3 regions of the Paenibacillus sp. 2TAB26 genome follow, and region 1 is predicted to be linked to each of the others. Evidence: riboswitches for the same ligand, from Rfam matches in the RefSeq annotation. Region 1 holds a riboswitch; each other region holds the start of a gene.
What was found. Region 1 has a riboswitch for cobalamin ahead of AB4Z50_RS04410 (DUF4430 domain-containing protein). Riboswitches for the same ligand answer to the same signal wherever they lie in the genome.

Region 1 (6,170 bases):
GATTAGTGAACTCATCGCCTACAAGTTTTACTTCAATCGATGGATCTACAGCACCATTGGCAATCTTCGAACCCGAAGAAATAGCCGGCCATCTGCTGTAATAGAAACGAACCTCATCGTTTTCTTTAAGCTCGTATTCACCTGCTCCAACCATTGGAGCAATGCCATTCACTTCATACATCCAGCCATCATAACCGCCAAATGTACCCGCTGCTTCTCCGTTTATGGCAGAAACATACTGTCCGTAGCTGCTGTCATCAATTTTATAGCTAATTTTAGGATCTGCTTGATTGAGTGCTTGTTTTAGCACTTCCAATGCAGTGACTGGCTTAACCGTGTTTTTCACCGTCACTGCTTGTTTGCTATAAATCGAACTGGAACGGCCATCTACCTGCAGCTTAGCGGTTACAGGAACCCGCAGCGTAATTGTAGTGCTGTCTTTTTTACCAACTAAAGCTGCTCCCAGTGCTTGGATGGTAACTGCTTTTTCTGTAGCTTTGCCTGACAATTGAATTTTAATCTTTTGATCGCTTTCTTTCACGATCGACTCAATCGTCAGTCCCGATACGTCAGAGTTAATTTTCCAATTGTTCTTCACTAGCGCGTTGCTGTTGAACTCATCTCCAACAAGCTTTACATCAACTGATGGATTAGTTGCGCCATTTACAAGCGTTGTTCCAGTTGTAATATCTGCATAACGGCTATAGAAGAAACGAACCTCGTCGTTAGCTTTAAGCTTGTAAGAGCCTGCACCTACGTTCGGAGCTATACCGTTGACTGTATACACCCAGCCATCCCAGCCGCCAAAGGTGCCCGCATTTTGTCCTGCAACCCCTTTAATATAAGGGCCATAACTGCTGTCTACAATATTGTAGGAAATTGCTGGTGAGGCATTATCCAAAGCAGTCTTAAACGCATCCAACACTGTTGGCCTTTTAATTTGAGTGAAGTTTACCGGTTGCTTGCCATAAACAGAACCCGTAACGCCATCAACACTCATATTAACAGAAATAGGTTGTTTAATTTCCTCTAATCGATGCCATACCGTTTTCTGATATTTAATATCAAGCAGGGCAATTAGCGCCTGCTCAGTCGCCATTCCATTAGATCCGCCGCTAAGAAGGTATTTAAATGATCCATCCTGAAGCTGGAATAAAGAGAAAGAATCAAGTACCGTTTTACCATTCGCTGTCCAGACATCAGACAAAATATCCTCGCCAATAGCCGTTATTCCGGTCACTACAGTGGATAGACTATTCGAGTTATTGTCGCTAAACATAATATGTTCTTGGTTTAGCTTTATCGTTTGTAAATAACTTTTCACTCTTTCAATTGCCGCTTGAACAGCGCTGTCATCCTGATAATTTCCAAGTGCTAACAGGCCCATCCCTGACATATCTGGATCAGACTTCGTTCCGAAGTAAGCAAAGCCGCCATCAGCCAGTTGCTTGCTTAGTAAAAAATCTACTGCTTTTTTCTTAGCAGCTGCATCCCATTTTCCAACGTTGCTGCCTAGCTTTTCGCCAGTATCAAGGGCAAGCATTGCCCACATATGTTTGTTTGTTGAACCAATTGCTCCTGTGGCTGCATCTTGCTGCGATGCCAGCTCGGCATACAGATTACGATCTGTTTCCCACGCATGAGCAGGATCTTCGCCCATAGCAAGCAGTCCGAATATGTAACGGATATGCTCAGTTCCTCCATTATCCGGTTTTAGTACCGGATTTGTAGGCTCCTGTTTCTCCCAGCTTGGAAGCTGCCAGTCGCCGTCGTTCAAATTTACGCCAGCGCCCCAAAGCGCTACAATTTCCACCCACGATGTCAAAGGCTTTTTCTTGTTTTTATAATACTCAACCGTCTTATCAATCATCTCATTCAATGAAGCATTCGCAGAATGATCTGCTGCTTTACCTACTTGTGGTGCAAATAAAGTAAACACCAATACAAAACTTAAAATTGCAGGTAAACTCTTTTTCATAAATCTTTTTAAATTAAGCAATGTTTTCTCTCCCTTTAATCATTTTTGGCAACAAAAAAACATCTTTCCGTTTGTGGAAAGATGTTTGGATAAACACGTGCGCATGGAAGCATAGGAATCCACCTATTGCAAAAGCACGAATAAACATCTCCCTCCCATCCTCGTGAGAAATATAGAGCGCTCCTATGGCAGGTCTCCTGGCTTCGCTTCATTGCTTAGACGATCTCCTTCCCGTCATGATATGACAGTGGACAACATGATCGTCTGCTCCGCGATACAGTGGCGGGACCGCGTCGGATTTTGACCGAACTTCCCTATTAAGCTGCTTGTGAATGATAGATTCACGGCAGCACCATATTAGCTATTCTATGAAATTGTAAGTGCTTGTTTTGTGAATTGTATCAAATTTGAAAGGATTAGACAAAGGTTCTGACCGTTTTTTTTCAACTTGTACAATTCTCTATTCAATTTATTGTGACTATGACTCGTATTTCATCATAAATCTACTTCAGTTACAAATTACTCAATTTTGAATCTCTTAATCGAGCGCTGAAGCTCCTCCGAAAGCTCATTTACAGATGAAGCAAGCTGCTGCGTTTCAGCTGCGAGCTGATTTTGCCGCTCAGTGTCTGCTGCCGATTGCGCAGCATGAGTTGAAGTATCCTTGGCGACTTGCGCCATCGATTCAACGGAAGCGCTCACTTCCTCGCTGCCTGCTGCCATCTCCTCCGTTGAAGCAGATACGTCTTCAATTTGTGAGGCTACAAGTCGGGATTCCTTCCATATCGTGTCAAAAGATACCTTCAGCTCCTGAACGATGAGTAATCCTTGTTCCATTTCTTGCTCTCCTGCAGTGACCGCGCCAACAGCATCGGCAGTCAAGGCTAGCACCTCATTAATCGTTTCTTCGATATGGCCCGCATGAGCCGAAGCCTGTTCAGCCAGCTTTCTCACTTCACTTGATACTACTGCAAATCCACGGCCATACTCTCCTGCATGTGCCGCTTCTATAGCAGCGTTTAGAGCGAGTAAATTCGTCTGATTTGCAATAGCAGCAATCGTGCCTGCCATCTCTTGGATTTCGGATGAGCGCTCATTAAGCTGCCCGATCACTCTTGATATTGAAGCCGTTGCCGCGCCAAGCCGCTCCATTTGACCAACCGCATGATCCGATTTTTCATGGCCCAGCTCCGCTGCTTGCAGCATATCGTTCGACGCTTCCGACATTTGGCTCGAGGAATGAGCAATCCTTCCTACGCTCGTCGCCATTTCCTCCATAGACCTTGCTGCCTCAACTGCCCCGTCCGCTTGATTTTCCGCGCCAACTGCCATCTCATTCACAGAGGAAGCAAGCTGTGAGGAGAGCTCTCGGCTTTGCTGCGAGCCTACACCCAATCGACCTGCAAAATCCGATACGGATGCGGCATTGTTCCGAATCGTCCGCATTAAGCCTTGCATATGGGCAATGAAATGATTGATTTCTTCGCCTAAGCGAGCAATTTCATCATTTCCTTTATTTTCTATACGATAGGTAAGATCCGCTTCGCTAGAATTAAGATTAATTGCTGCATGAACAATATTACGAAGCTTACGTCCTACCATAAATTGTGATAGCAGAAACAAAACAACCAAAACAACAGCCATCAGGCCGCCAAATTGCATGACAACCATCGTTCTTTCTGAAGCAATGAGCGCATCTGCCTTTTCTTTTGACAATGCAACACGTACGCCCCCCCAATGTTTGCCATCGATAATTAAGGGATAGGAAATATCCCACGTTTCTACCGTTTTCCCGTCTATGAGTCTATTATATTTTTGCAGGAGGACATCATCCGTCTTCGTGTTCGTAGCGGCATTGTAGCCTGTTTTGTCGTTAAAAATCCGATTGGCCCGGTAGTTTTGACTAAGAAGTCCCTCGTCTCCCCAAGTATCTTTTGATTCTTCTCCCATAGGGCTGTAAATGCTATTATGTGTTGGGATATAGCCCGCAAAATTCGGATTTTCTGAATAAGCGCCTGCAATAGCAAAAATAACATTTTCCTCGGTCAGAAAACTATCCATTATGCCTTGCCAGCGGTAATCCGTATAGCGGTCATAGGCACTATCATATTTCAGTTCATATTGAGATAGCGGAATAGACTCTCCATTGTACAAAACCGATTCTTTTCCCGCATAGGATGAGTCTTTTAGCCTTTTTTCAGCCACTTTCTCACTTTCAGGATTTACAGTCAATGTATCGTTGAAAAAGTCCTCTTTAAGCTTGTTTCCGTCCCATTTCGTTCCATCCTCCAGCACAACACCTGTTTTAAAATCTTGCTCCGTAACATTCTCAAGTGTTCGAGCTAGCGATAAAACCATCGTGCGACCCTTGTCCAGAAGCTGCTGCTCGACAGCTATACGAGTAGATTTCCATTCATACATGAGAATCACACTAACGATTATGACTAATGCGGCGGCCATGACTAGCATAAATTTATTCGTCAACGAGCGTAATCCCATCTTCATTTTTGATAACCCCCACTGTTAATTTATCTATATTAAACCAGTTTAACTAAAATGTTATGTAAATTAAACCAATTAGATTGAAACTTCTTAAATAATACATATTTATATTGAAATTATTAATTATTTTATATGACTAAGTTTATGAATTACTAAACTTAGGCTATCCACATACCTTATTAATACAAAAAAATCACCCTATTGCCGCAAACTAAGCGACATAGGGTGATTTCGAGATTAGCCTACTAAAGGTAGACTCCGATTATTTCAATGATTCACGAACCTCTAGCGTCCGCTTATTCCATTTTTCCGTTTCTGGAATCAGTTTATTAATATCTGCTCCATCAAAAATAATTTCATTCAAAATATTGTTCCAGTTGTATTCAGACCAAGCAGGAACGGTTACGCCCGGCTGTATTTTTGCATTTTCCTTTGCAATTTTAACAGCTTCCTTGTTTTTGCCTTCCCACATTGGCGTTTCATCATAATAAGCGGTCAATTCAGGATCGATGACCGAAGCATTTGCTCCTTGGTCAATCTTCCATTTTTGCGCTTCTTTGGAGAATTGGAAGCTGATCCATAGGAAAGCTTCTTCTTTATGCTTGGAACCGCTGAGCAGTGAAAGCGGACCATAAATACTATAACCTGGTTGGCTTACTTTTCCTCTTGGGAAAGGCAAAACATCCCATTCAAATTTTGCATCCTTTTTGAGGCCTGGAAGCACCCAGTCTCCGCCGATCGCAAAGCCCGTTTTACCGTTAATAAATTCTCTCGATACATCGCCTTGTTCCTTAGCTTTCGCATTGCTCTGCATGGAGCCGTCTTTCCACACAAAATCTGAAAGCCATCTAACATCGTTCATTACATCTGGCGTATTGAGCAAGCTTTGTGTCAAATCTTCATTTAAGTAATGAATGTTTGCAGCATGTCCGTCAGCAATTGCTTTTGTGCTAAGAACGCGCATTTGAAATTCTGGCTGTGTCGTTAAGCCATATTCCCCTGCTTCTGGATCGGTAATTTTTTTGGCTACATCGCGGAAATCATCGTAAGTCCAATCATTTGCTGGCATTTCAACACCATGCTTAGCAAGCAAATCTTTATTGACGAGTATCCACATCGGTACGTCAACGAATGGCACAGCCAATTTTTTGTCTTTATACGTCATCGTATCAAAAAATCCTTGAGGCAGCTGAATATCTTGGAATGTCATATCCTTCTCGATATAAGGAGTCAAATCCTCAACCAAGCCAGCTTGGTCAAACGAGATCAAATCACTGTCGATCCAAGTTAAATCGGCTGGCGTTCCTGCCGCTTCCAAAGTAGCGATGATCTCCATAATTGGTTTGCCGTTTACAGGAACCTGTTCAATTGTGATCCAAGGATATTTTTCGTTAAACATTTTGTATAATTCCGTGTAGGAATCGGACCATGAAATGAGTTTAATCGTAACAGGCTCATGCTTCTCCTCTGTAGCCGGTTTGGCTGCATCATCCGTAGGTGCATCTGTCGCTGTATTATTAGAAGGAGTATTAGTCGTTTTCTTTTCTCCATTGCCGGAGCAAGCTGAGAGAACGACTGAAAATAACAAGACCATACACAACATCCATGTCAAAGCGCTTTTGTTTTTCATTTTTTGGCCTCCTAAAGTTTTGTAGAGCAAAACTAGCTTCGTAAGCATAGGCTTAGTTTT
Region 2 (6,170 bases), on a different contig from region 1:
CTCGACTTATTCGTCTCCGCCGTCAAGCATGTCCTAGCACAATCCGCCGATGCAGCCCCGTACAGCAACGACCATGAAGAGTCTGTTTTGCGTCAACGTTCCGTCTCCTACATCTCTTTGGATTAATTTCGTTCATAAGAAAAAAAAGGCAGTCCAGAACAGATAACCTAGTTCTGGACTGTCTTATTGTATTTAGGGATTAAACCTTCGCTAATGCAGCACGTTGCTCTCTGACTTGGTAAGTAGCCAGCATCATGTTGCGCAGTGAAGCAACCGTTTCTTCCATTCCGCGTGTTTTCAAGCCGCAGTCCGGATTAATCCAGAAGAGCGTAGGATCGAGCACTTTAATGGCGCGCTCAATCATGCTGACCATTTCTTCCACTGAAGGTACACGCGGGCTGTGAATATCGTAAACGCCTAAGCCGATGCCTTGGTCATAGGTGTTCTCCTCAAAGCTATGAATCAGCTCGCCATGGCTGCGCGAGGTTTCAATGGAGATGACATCTGCATCCAGCGCAAGGATGGAATCGATAATATCATGGAACTCACAATAACACATATGTGTATGAATTTGTGTGGTGTCACGCACAGCTGAAGTCGATAGACGGAAGGCATGCACGCCCCATTTTAAATAGGCATCCCAATCACTGCGTTTAAGCGGCAAGCCTTCTCGCAAAGCTGGCTCATCAACCTGGATCATCTCTATACCTGCGCTCTCAAGCGCCTTTACTTCCTCTGAGAGTGCAAGCGCAATTTGGTATGCGACCTGCTCGCGTGTGATATCGTTGCGGACAAATGACCAGTTCAATATCGTAATCGGACCCGTCAGCATCCCTTTTACCGGATGGCTTGTCAGCGACTGCGCATACACGCTTTCGGTTACTGTCATTGGCTCAGTAAATACAACATCGCCATAAATGACAGGCGGCTTTACGCAGCGGGAACCATACGATTGAACCCAGCCGCCTTTTGTAAATGCGAACCCATCCAGCTTCTCTCCGAAAAATTCGACCATATCCGTCCGCTCAAATTCACCGTGAACGAGGACGTCAATGTTAAGCTCTTCTTGGATTTCAATCCAATTTTTAATTTTATCGTTGATAAAGGAAGCGTAGTCCTGCGAGCTGAGCTCGTTTTTTCTCCATTTTTGCCTTGCTTGGCGTACATCCAGCGTTTGCGGGAAGCTGCCGATTGTTGTTGTTGGAAGGAACGGCAAATTCCACTTTTGCTGCTGCAGCTTTTGTCTCTCCACAAATGGCTTCTGCCTCGTTGAAGGATGCGCCGCAACCGCTGCTGCATCAGCAGCTTGACGATTGCGGGCAGGAGAAATGGATAAATGATGAATCCGCTCGCCGTTAAGCTTAAGCTCAAGCTTGCGAAGTTCTGAGATGTCCGCCTCATTTACTGTCGCTGTTTCACTTAGCCACACGATTTCATCCAGCTTTTCTTCCGCGAATGCAAGCGCCTCACGCAGCTCTACTGGCAGATTGGTTTCGTTTTTTGCCGTTACCGGCACATGCAGCAGGCTGCATGACGATTGAATGATCGTGCGCTCAGCTGGAATGTATGCGGAAAGCTTTTGCAGCAATTCGAGCTTTTGCTTATAGTCTGAGCGCCAAATGTTGCGTCCGTCTACAAGTCCGATACCAGCGAGCTTATCCTTCGGATAACCAAATTGCTCAAGCGACTTCAAGTTTTGCTCCAAACCATGAACGAAATCCAAACCGATCGCTTGTACCGGCAGAGCAACTACAGCTTCATAATGCTCAACCGCTTCAAAATACGTTTGAAGCATTATGTTAAGCGCTGGTGCTGCTTGGTTCAGCCTTGCATAAATCGATTCAACCCATTGCATCTCTTCCTCAGAAATAGAGGTAACAAGAATTGGCTCATCGATTTGCACCCATTGTACGCCTTCTTGCTCAAGCTCCTTAAGCAGCTGAGCATAAAGCGGTATAAACTGCTCAATGAGCTGCGGAAGCTGCTTGGCATCGTAGCCCTTCGACAGCTTGAGGAAGGTGTATAGACCGATAATGACAGGTTTACCTTCAATGCCAAGCTTTTCTTTGGCTTCGCGGTATGCAATCAGCGGACGGTTTTCCGTCAGTATCGGTGCAGCACCCGCAAGTTCTGGCACGATATAGTGATAGTTGGTATTAAACCATTTGGTCATCTCGCAGGCTTGTGCTTCCTGTGTCCCTCTCGCCATAGCGTAGTAGGTCTGAATGGGAACAGGACCTCCTTCGTAGGAAAAACGCTCTGGCACAAGGCCAAACATCGCTGCAGTATCCAGCATTTGATCATACAACGTAAAATCATTAACAGGGATTAAAGAAATTCCTTTATCCTTTTGCAGCTTCAGGTTGTTAAGACGAATACTTTCAAGGGTTTGAAGGAATACCGTTTCGTCCAAATCACCTTTCCAAAAAGCTTCAAGCGCTTTTTTCCATTCCCTATTTTCGCCGATACGCGGATATCCAAGTACACTGTTTTGCAGTTTGCTCACGTTCATATTTCCTCCTAATAAGTGTAATTATTATGAAATAAAAGCACAAAAAAGAGCGTCGTTACCTTAAAGAAGCAAAGGTAAAGACGCCCGGCGTTTTAATAAACAGCGGTTCTGTCTTAACACCTCCCTATCTCCCGTAGGTAAAATCAGTGTCGTTCAAATAGGCAGGTCTCCTGGCTCCAGAATCATCATCGTAAGCTTGCCTTCCCAACCTTTTAAGGTCAGTGGCGTTAGCGCTTAGACTCCTCTGTTACAGTGGCGGGACCGCGTCGGTTTTGCACCGGACTTCCCTTTTAAGCTCAAGCTATACAGCAAGAGCACCTATTTCCACTTATTTCAGTTGTTGATCTCTTTTTTTAGGATCACGAATAACTATACACGCAAAATAATAACCATACAATGGAAATCATTATAATATCAAAAAAAAGACTCTCCTCTAAGCAGCCTGCGCTGCAAAAGGAAAGCCTATTGGTTTTTTATATAATTACCTAACCAGCCAACCGCCATCAACAGCCAAAATATGGCCGTTCATATAATCAGAAGCTGAAGAGGCTAGGAACACCGCTGGTCCAATCAAATCCTGCGATGTACCCCAGCGTCCCGCTGGTATGCGCTGCAAAATTTGAGCACTGCGAACAGGATCCTCGCGAAGCGCTTCGGTGTTGTCTGTACTCATGTAGCCTGGGGCTATCGCATTTACCTGCAAGCCTTTAGCTGCCCATTCGCTGGCAAGCGCTTTGGTAAGACCGGCAACGGCATGTTTGCTGGACGTATAACCTGGAACATTAATTCCGCCTTGGAAGGTTAACATCGACGCAATGTTAATAATTTTCCCTGAGCCCTGTTCAATCATATGTTTCCCAGCCAGCTGGGAAAGGAGAAATACAGAATTCAAGTTAACATCGAGTACATCCTGCCAGTCCTCGTAGCTATGCTCTGCAGCTGGCGTGCGGCGAATGATACCCGCGTTGTTGACCAAAATATCGATGCGTCCCAGTTCTTCAACTGTACGATCAACAATTCCAGCAAGCTTCGTTCGGTCAGCAATATCAGTCTGAATTGTAATCGCTTTGCGTCCAAGCTCTCTTATCGCTGCTGCCGTTTTGTCAGCAGGCGTTTGGTTCGTGACAAGCGCGATATCCGCACCCGCTCGTGCTAATCCAAGCGCAATCGCTTCTCCAAGCCCGCGCCCTGCACCTGTGACGACAGCTGTTTTACCCGTCAAATCAAACAAACTCATCGGCTCAGCTCCTACCTTTAGTACGCTTCCCATTTTCCGAAAGCGCTGCTTTCATCATTTTTATATTTTGTGACTCATACCTCGCCGCAACGTCCGCATCTATACCTTCGTCTGTGATGATATAGTCAATTTCATGCAAACCGGCAAACGTTATTAGTGCACCCTTATCGAATTTGTTATGATCGGCAAGGCAGTAGACGACCTTGGCATTTTCCATATACAGTTTCTTCAGCTTCGTCAATTCTTCTGTGAATATGGTAAGCCCATATTCCATATGAATGCCGGTTGTGGAAAGAAACAGCTTGTGTACATTCAGTCGTTTAATCCATTCCTGCGATTCTGCGCCGATAAGCAAATTGTTATGCCGGTAGCCCCCGGGAATAACAAGCCTTACTTGGTCCTTCGCAGTCAACTCCCGAATGATAAGCAGATCGTTCGTAAGTACCGTAACCGGGATATTGGGCAGACGCTTTGCCATTTCGAGCGTAGTACTGCCAGCATCAAGCGCAATAATATCATTAGGCTCGATGCAGGAAAGAGCAAGCTCCGCAATCGCCGCCTTCTCCCGCTGATGCTTGCTGTTTGGGAATTGCAGCGGATAAAGGCTGTCTTCGCCTCTATGCTGGGGCACAGCTCCGCCATGAGTCCGTTTCAGCAATCCCTTCTCTTCTAGCTTCTCTAAATCTTCACGAACCGTTTTCTCCGTGACTTGAAACAGCTCGCTTAGCTCGGAAACTTTAACCGCGCCAAGCTGCTCCAATTTATCTATAATCTTACGATGCCGTTCGGCAGCAAGCATAGTGCACCCCCTGTAGCGAATGTTTCTATTTTAGCTCGCTTGCAGGTACGGCGTCCATATCTGTAAATGTGTAGTTCTCTCCAGCCATCGACCAGCAGAATGTATAATTGCTTGTGCCCACTCCTGAGTGGATCGACCATGGCGGTGAAAGAATCGCTTGGTCATTGGCAACAACAAGATGTCTCGTCTGCGAAGGCTCGCCCATCATATGGAATACGCGAGCATCATCATTCATGTCGAAGTACAAGTATGCTTCCATGCGGCGGTCATGGACATGAGAAGGCATCGTATTCCAGACGCTTCCCGTTTTCAAGCTCGTTACACCAAGCATAAGCTGGCAGCTTTGGATGCCGTCTGCGTGGATATATTTATAAAGAATACGTTCATTGGAAGTCTCCTGCGAACCAAGATGAGTCGGATTCGCTTCCTCCATCGTCATCTTGCGTGTTGCAATTTCAGCATGCGCAAGCGCGGAACAGAAATAAAGCTTCGCAGGGTTTGCTTTATCTACACTTGACAGCAGCACCTGACGTTTGCCCTTGCCAACATAAAGCACGTCGAGCTTATTCAGCTCGTATACTTCCCCATCAACGGAAATCGAAGCAGGTCCGCCAATATTCAAGAAGCCAACCTCGCGGCGCTCCAAGAAATATTCGGTTTTTAGCGTTGCAGCATCCTCCAGCTCAAGCGTCTCGTTCACAGGCAATGCTCCGCCTACAACCATTCTGTCATAATGCGTATATGTCATTTTTAATTGATCTTGCTCAAACAAGCTTTCGATCAAAAACTCGCTGCGCAGACGTTCCGTATCATATTGCTTCACATCAGTAGGATTAGTAGTATGGCGTACTTCCATTGGATAAAAGCCTCCTAAAAGTTATTTGCGTTTGACTCGCCTCGCAAGCTACGCTAATGTTTGTTATTGTTCGTTTTTATAATAACACACATTTACGAACATAAAAAGAACATTTTAAACATTTTGGATTACAAGGAACATTTTATTTTCGAGAAGATTGTACAACAAAAAAACGACCTTCGCGCGCATCATTTGCGAAGAGGCCGTTTGTTGTTTTTGAGGAAATCTACTGAAGCTTCCACTTTCGATAAACATAAAGAGATACCGCCATAAACATGCCGTATACTAAGACGGTAACAAATACGTTTCTTGGATCCGTCATAAGCGTATCACCGATCGTGGCGAACAACAGCATCGCTGGAATTTTGCCAATCGATGAGGCGATCGCATAAACGGTAAAGGAAACACGGCTTAACGCCGAGTACATATTAACTGCAATGGATGGAATGAACGGAATGAGCCGAGCAAACATAATCGTCAGAAAAGCATTCTGCTCAAACATCACCGTTAGTTTTCCGATGCTTGGATAACGGTAGAGAAATTTCTTCCCCCACTCTTGATAGCCATAGCGGATAAACAGAAACATCACAATGGATGCTGCCGCTGAGCCCGTCCAAGTCACTGCCGCGCCTAACACTGGGCCAAGAGCAGCACCAATGAGCCCGCCGATTACGGGATACGGGATGACAGGAAATAGTGCGACGAGCGTTGCCATAATGACGACGAGCGGCACATTATCCGCTTGCTGAAACCACGTCAAAATCAC
Region 3 (6,170 bases), on a different contig from region 1:
AGCAAATCAAAGAGTATATGCTGTTTGAATCTGTCGTTCAATCTTTATATCTTGTAGTAGGATCGGTGTTTTTCTCCGTTATCATCGGCGTGTCGCTTGCATGGCTTGTTGCAGCCTATGATTTCCCGATGCGGAAGTTCTTTCACTTTGCATTTTTGCTGCCACTGGCTATTCCACCATATATTGCAGCTTATACTTACGGTTCTATGCTGAGCTATACGGGCAGCATACAAGTTTTTATGCGAAATACGCTCGGCGTAACCTCTAACCAAGCTTATTTTGATATATTGTCCATGAAAGGCGCTATTTTCATATTTTCAATGTTTTTATTTCCTTACATTTATTTGATGACCAAAACCTTTATGGAGAAGCAAAGCGCAGCTTTCATAGAAAACGCAAGATTGCTCGGCAAAGGGCAGCTTCATATCTTTTTCCGAATCGTATTGCCTTTGTCGCAGGCTGCAATTATCGGCGGAGCCAGCCTCGTCGCATTTGAGGTATTGAATGATTTTGGAGTAACAAAACATTTTGGCATTGCTTCGTTTACTGCAACGATTTTCAAAACATGGTTTGGTATGTATGACGTTGATTCTGCCCTGAGATTATCTGCACTCCTAATGAGCGCTATTATTGGTTTGTTTATTATGGAGAGACTGCTTCGCAGGCGAAAAATGTATCATTCCGCGACAAGCAAGCTCAATCCGCTTAAACGAAGGAAGTTATCCTATTTAGGGTCAGCTGCTGCTATTTTTGTGAGCACGGTTATATTTGCCTTTTCGTTCGCTATTCCAGTAGTTCAGCTCCTCGTTTGGGCGACATGGACATATCAAGATGTATTGAACAGCAAATTTGCGCAGCTCGTCTCAAACACGCTTTTGGTTTCCCTTGTTGCGATTACCGTGTTAATGCTGCTTGCTGTTATTGTCGCCAATGTAAGCCGGAGCCTGAATCGATCGCTTTTGTCGCTTGCAGCAACAAAGCTAATTTTAATGGGCTACTCTATCCCGGGTGCTGTTTTGTCCATTGGCGTGCTTGCTTTGTTTATTTCCCTAGACCATCAATTAAGCGGCGTCTATTCATGGTTAGGTTTTGGATCGAGCAAGCTCGTGCTCAGCATGTCGCTCGTGATGCTTGTTTTCGCCTATGTAATCCGCTTCCTTGGTGTAGGATTTAATGCGGTGGAAGCGGGATTTGATAAAATAGGCAATCGTTATTCTGAAGCTTCCAGAACGCTCGGCATCGGTATGACTGCTACCTTCTTCAAAGTTGACTTGCCTTTAATAAAAGGCTCCATATTAGCAGGCTTCCTGCTTACCTTTATGGAAATTATGAAGGAGCTGCCGCTGACGCTGCTGCTGCGCCCGTTTAATTTTGAGACGCTAGCGACAAAAGCCTATCAATATGCAAGCGATGAGCAAATTCATCAAGCTTCGGTACCGTCTTTATTCATAATCACGGTGGGAATGGCAACTGTTTTTGTTTATCATTGGTTGGGAGAGAAGAAATCCAGATGAACTTTTTTGAGCTGACTAACGTTTCTTTTAGCTATGATAATGGGAAAAAGAGTGTATTAGAAAACTTTACGATGCAAATGCAGAAGGGTGAAGTTGTTGGAGTGCTTGGTCAAAGCGGTTGCGGGAAAAGCACGCTGCTGCGGATTATTGCCGGGCTTGAGATTCCTGCCTCGGGACGTATTGCCGCTGGCGGCAGGGTTTTAGTAGATGATCAGCAGTTTATTCAGCCTGAGCAGCGCGGCATAGGCATGGTGTTTCAGGATTATGCGTTGTTTCCTCATCTGACTGTCGGTCAAAATATATTATTTGGTTTACATCGATTATCAAGAAAAGATAGATTCAAACGGCTGGATGAAATGCTGGAGCTGATACAGTTAAATGATTTCGTCAAGCGTTATCCGCATGAGCTTAGCGGCGGTCAGCAGCAGCGTGTTGCTTTTGCTCGTGCGCTTGCCCCGTCTCCCTTGATGCTGTTGATGGATGAGCCATTTAGTAGTTTGGATTCACACTTAAAGCAAAGCATTCGGGAAGAGCTGAAGCGATTGCTTCACAAAGCCCAAATTACGTGTATGTTCGTCACCCATGATCAAGAGGATGCAGCTGCTATTTGCGATCGAATCATTCAAATCCCGTATAGACAAACCCCAGCAATCCCGATATGATTGATTAAATAATCGCATAATTGAATAGAGAAGGTGCAAACAAAAGCATGCTTTTGTTTGCTTAATAGGGAAGTCCGGTTCAATGCCGGCGCGGTCCCGCCACTGTATGTGAAGAGTGATTCTCTGCAAATGCCACTGTCCGATTCAAGGATGGGAAGGTGTGAGAATCGCGTTGACGCACGAGCCAGGAAACCTGCCTTTTTTATTTTGTTTCTCATTCTTCGGGGGTAAAGAATGTGGAGGCGTAATCGTTTTGCAGGACGCATCATATATTTTAGTTATATACGGTTGCTATTCTTACATTCGACATGCAGATCCCCTAATAGAAGGGGGTCTTTTTTTTATTGTTAAGGTTTGTGTGAATGAGACAAAAAGGAGTAGAAAAGAGACGATGGCAAAGATCTACAAGAAATGGTTACCAAGCTTAATCATCCTATGGCTGTTTATTGGTTTATTAGCTGGCTGTGCCAGTCCGGCACAAAGCGTTAATTCCAATACCAATCAAGTGCAAACCAGCAACGAAGGACAAGTGGGAAAAGAAGCGGAGAAAGCCGCTGATGAGCAGCCAACGAGTACTTCAGCATCAGAAACGGCAGAGGCAACGCAGTTGCCTAGCGAAGATAAAGATCAAGATAACGCGAAGGCAACCGACAACGCTGGCGGTAAGCAAGCAACGCCTTCCCCGAAGCCGAAGCAGTCAAATGAGCCAAAACTGGATGATCCAAAAACGAAGCCTACTGCTTCTGCGAAACCAACCAAAACAGACAGTGCGGCTACTGCGAAGCCCGTCACACCTGTTGCAACGCCGAATCCTGTGCAGACGGTTACGATTTCAATTGTCGCGGACAAAGATACGGGAACGGTGCTTGCACCAACTGCCGTAGAGTTCAAGAAGGACGATACCGTTCTAGATGTATTGAAGAAAATTACGAGAAAAAACAAAATACAAATGGAATACAGAGGTGTTAAAGGCGGTGCTTATATCGAAGGCATCGATAATATTTACGAATTCGATCTGGGTGCGAAGAGCGGCTGGATGTACCGAGTAAACGGTGAGTTTCCTAACAAGGGCGCCGGGGTTTACAAGGTTAATGAAGGTGATGTTATTGAATGGTTGTACACAACTGATCTTGGCGAGGATATAGGAGCAAAATTCGATGAATAGTGCGTTCGGTTCGGTACATCCGGTTACGAGCTTCAGTTATTATGCAGGAGTCATTACATTCGGCATGCTCTTATTTCATCCTGTTTTCTTATTGACGTCACTTGCTGCGATTACGGTAATTATTGTCATTCATGGCGAAGGGAAGCGGCTGCTTAAGCTGCTTCCTTATTATGTTCTAATGGGCGGTTTAGTTGCTGTTCTTAACCCGCTGTTTTCTCATCGCGGGCGGCATATTTTATTTTATTTTATGGATCAGCCGATCACGTTGGAAGCTATTTTATATGGTGTGACGATGATGCTCTCTTTATTGTGCATTTTACTAGCCTTTGTATCGTTTCAGCAGATTGTTACGACGGAGAAATGGATGTATTTATTTTCACGAGTCGCTCCGCGAACTGCACTGCTAACCTCGATGTCGATTCGGTTCGTACCGCTTTTCTTGCGGAGACTGGATCAAATTACTACGGTTCAACGAATAAAAGGGGTTTCGATTCTCGAAGGCAGCTTGAAAAAACGGAGCAAGGATGGCATGCTGCTCGTTCGTGTGCTGTTGACCTGGTCCTTGGAGGAGGCGCTTCAGACCGCTGATTCTATGAAAGCTAGAGGGTATGGCGCAGCTAAACGAAGCTCTTATGTCATCTATCGTATGGATCGTAGAGATTGGTATGTTCTATTGTTTCTTGGAGCAATGGCACTAGTATGCATTTGGGGCTGGATGCAAGGTTTTGGTGTGCTTACTATTTACCCGCGTCTGGAAACAATGCAGTTTCATAGGGGGGAAGGCATTGCATACGCTTGCTATTGCGCCTTTCTGTTAACACCAGTCGTACTTGAAGAAATGGAGAGAAGGTCATGGAAGTAATTCAGGTTGATCAATTGACGTTCCATTATCCGGAATCAACGGTTGCAGCACTCGATAACATTACTTTAAATATCAAGCCAGGCGATTTTGTCGTCCTTTGTGGGGCATCCGGCTGCGGCAAAACGACGCTGCTTCGGCACTTGAAAAAAGAAACGCAGCCTACGGGGAAACGCTCAGGCACCATTAAGTATAATCGTGTATTGCTAGAGGAACTGCCTGCGGTCGAGGCGGCTGAACAGATCGGCATGGTGTTTCAAAACCCTGAAAATCAAATTGTGATGGATCAGGTATGGCATGAGCTGGCTTTTTCCATGGAAAATGTCGGCTATGGGCAAGCGGTTATGCGTAAACGACTAGCCGAAATGAGCCATTTCTTTGGGCTGGATGAGCTGATTAACAAATCCGTTCATGAAATATCGGGGGGACAGAAGCAGCTGATCAATCTTGCTTCAGTATTGCTGCTGCAGCCAAAGCTGCTTCTATTAGATGAGCCCACCTCTCAGCTTGATCCGGTAGCGGCGCGAGATTTTCTGCAGTTTATTTATCGGCTGAATCAGGAAATGTCGATGACGGTTATTATAAGCGAGCATCGGCTGGAGGATGTTATTCCACTTGCAGATCGAATCATTCTGCTGGAGGAAGGCAAAGTGAAATACGACGCGCCGCCGAGAGAGCTATGCCGGCTCGTTGGTGTTGATGCAGCGCAGAAAGAAATGCCATACCTGCCTTCCGTTACGAAGCTGTTTCTATCTGCCCAGAAGGCTGGCAGCCTACCAGAAGCAAATCAAATTCCGCTTACCGTGCGTGAAGGGAAGAAGTGGCTCTCCAATGTTTTCGGCGTACATACAATAGGCGCAAATCATTCAGTAATCAACGAAAGCAGCGAGCTCGAAAAAAAGGAATGGCTGCTTGCTTGTGATGAAATAACGTTTAAATACGAAAAAGCGAGTGCAGAGGTGTTGAAGAAGCTGTCGCTTAACGTGTACAAGTATGAGTTTTTGGCGGTGCTTGGCGGCAACGGGGCTGGAAAAACAACGATGCTGCAAATGATGGCCGGATTATTAAAGCCGCAGCGAGGCAAGCTGAAGCGGGATAAATCGATTAAAGTTGGTTATTTGGCGCAAAATCCACTGCTTTATTTTAGCTACGATACAGTTGAAGAGGAGCTTCAGCGAATGGCGGATTACGCCAAACTCGATGATCGGGATCGGAAAATAGCTCAGGTTGTCGATTCCCTGCAGATTTCCTCTATTTTGCCGAAGCATCCTTATGATTTGAGCGGAGGAGAGCAGCAGAGAGCGGCGTTAGCCTTAGTGCTGCTTGGTGAGCCGGATGTTCTATGCTTGGATGAGCCGACAAAGGGGCTTGATCCCATAGCCAAGCAGCGAACAGCGGAGCTGCTGCAGCAGTTATGCCATGCAGGCAAAACCATAGTCATGGTCACACATGATATTGAATTTGCTGCCGAGCATGCAACGCGCTGCGCGATGCTGTTTGATGGAGCAATATCTGCTGAGTCGGAGCCGGCGCAATTTTTTGGTACTAATTATTTTTACACAACAGCCATCAATCGAACGGTGCGTGAATGGCTGCCAGAAGCGCTGACGACAGAGGATGTGATTGCAACGTGGGCAAAATAAAGCTCTGGTTCATTGCCAGCATTGGACTGTTCATCGCAGCTATGGCCTTATCCTCTGCCATTTCCGATGATCATTATTTAATGCTAAGTATCGTGCTGCTATTTGTCACGATGATTCCTTTTTTTGCAAGGTTTGAGAGACGGAAGATCGAAGCGCGCGAGATTGTTATCCTTGCTGTGCTGGCGGCCATTGCGGCCATTAGCCGCGTACCGTTTGCGCCGCTGCCGAGCGTTCAGCCCACATCCTTCGTGATCATTATTGCTGCGATTGTGTTTGGAGCTGAATCGGGCTTCATTATCGGCGCAATAGCTGCAGTCGTATCGAATA

Region 2: another riboswitch for cobalamin. It lies ahead of metE (5-methyltetrahydropteroyltriglutamate--homocysteine S-methyltransferase); the one in region 1 lies ahead of AB4Z50_RS04410 (DUF4430 domain-containing protein).
Region 3: another riboswitch for cobalamin. It lies ahead of AB4Z50_RS20960 (DUF4430 domain-containing protein); the one in region 1 lies ahead of AB4Z50_RS04410 (DUF4430 domain-containing protein).

The regions. Positions count from the first base shown of each region.
Region 1 covers NZ_JBFRGC010000003.1:326,512-332,681, reverse strand. Annotated here, with positions in the region: gene AB4Z50_RS04410 (DUF4430 domain-containing protein) at 1-1,978, opposite strand, end outside; cobalamin riboswitch at 2,149-2,350, opposite strand; gene AB4Z50_RS04405 (methyl-accepting chemotaxis protein) at 2,498-4,483, opposite strand; gene AB4Z50_RS04400 (ABC transporter substrate-binding protein) at 4,743-6,110, opposite strand.
Region 2 covers NZ_JBFRGC010000009.1:160,632-166,801, forward strand. Annotated here, with positions in the region: gene AB4Z50_RS11995 (hypothetical protein) at 1-126, shown strand, start outside; gene metE (5-methyltetrahydropteroyltriglutamate--homocysteine S-methyltransferase) at 200-2,506, opposite strand; cobalamin riboswitch at 2,656-2,849, opposite strand; gene kduD (2-dehydro-3-deoxy-D-gluconate 5-dehydrogenase KduD) at 2,994-3,749, opposite strand; gene AB4Z50_RS12010 (DeoR/GlpR family DNA-binding transcription regulator) at 3,754-4,548, opposite strand; gene kduI (5-dehydro-4-deoxy-D-glucuronate isomerase) at 4,574-5,404, opposite strand; gene AB4Z50_RS12020 (TVP38/TMEM64 family protein) at 5,631-6,170, opposite strand, start outside.
Region 3 covers NZ_JBFRGC010000018.1:108,757-114,926, reverse strand. Annotated here, with positions in the region: gene AB4Z50_RS20970 (ABC transporter permease) at 1-1,514, shown strand, start outside; gene AB4Z50_RS20965 (ABC transporter ATP-binding protein) at 1,511-2,176, shown strand; cobalamin riboswitch at 2,191-2,391, shown strand; gene AB4Z50_RS20960 (DUF4430 domain-containing protein) at 2,568-3,341, shown strand; gene AB4Z50_RS20955 (energy-coupling factor transporter transmembrane component T) at 3,334-4,203, shown strand; gene AB4Z50_RS20950 (ABC transporter ATP-binding protein) at 4,194-5,843, shown strand; gene AB4Z50_RS20945 (ECF transporter S component) at 5,831-6,170, shown strand, end outside.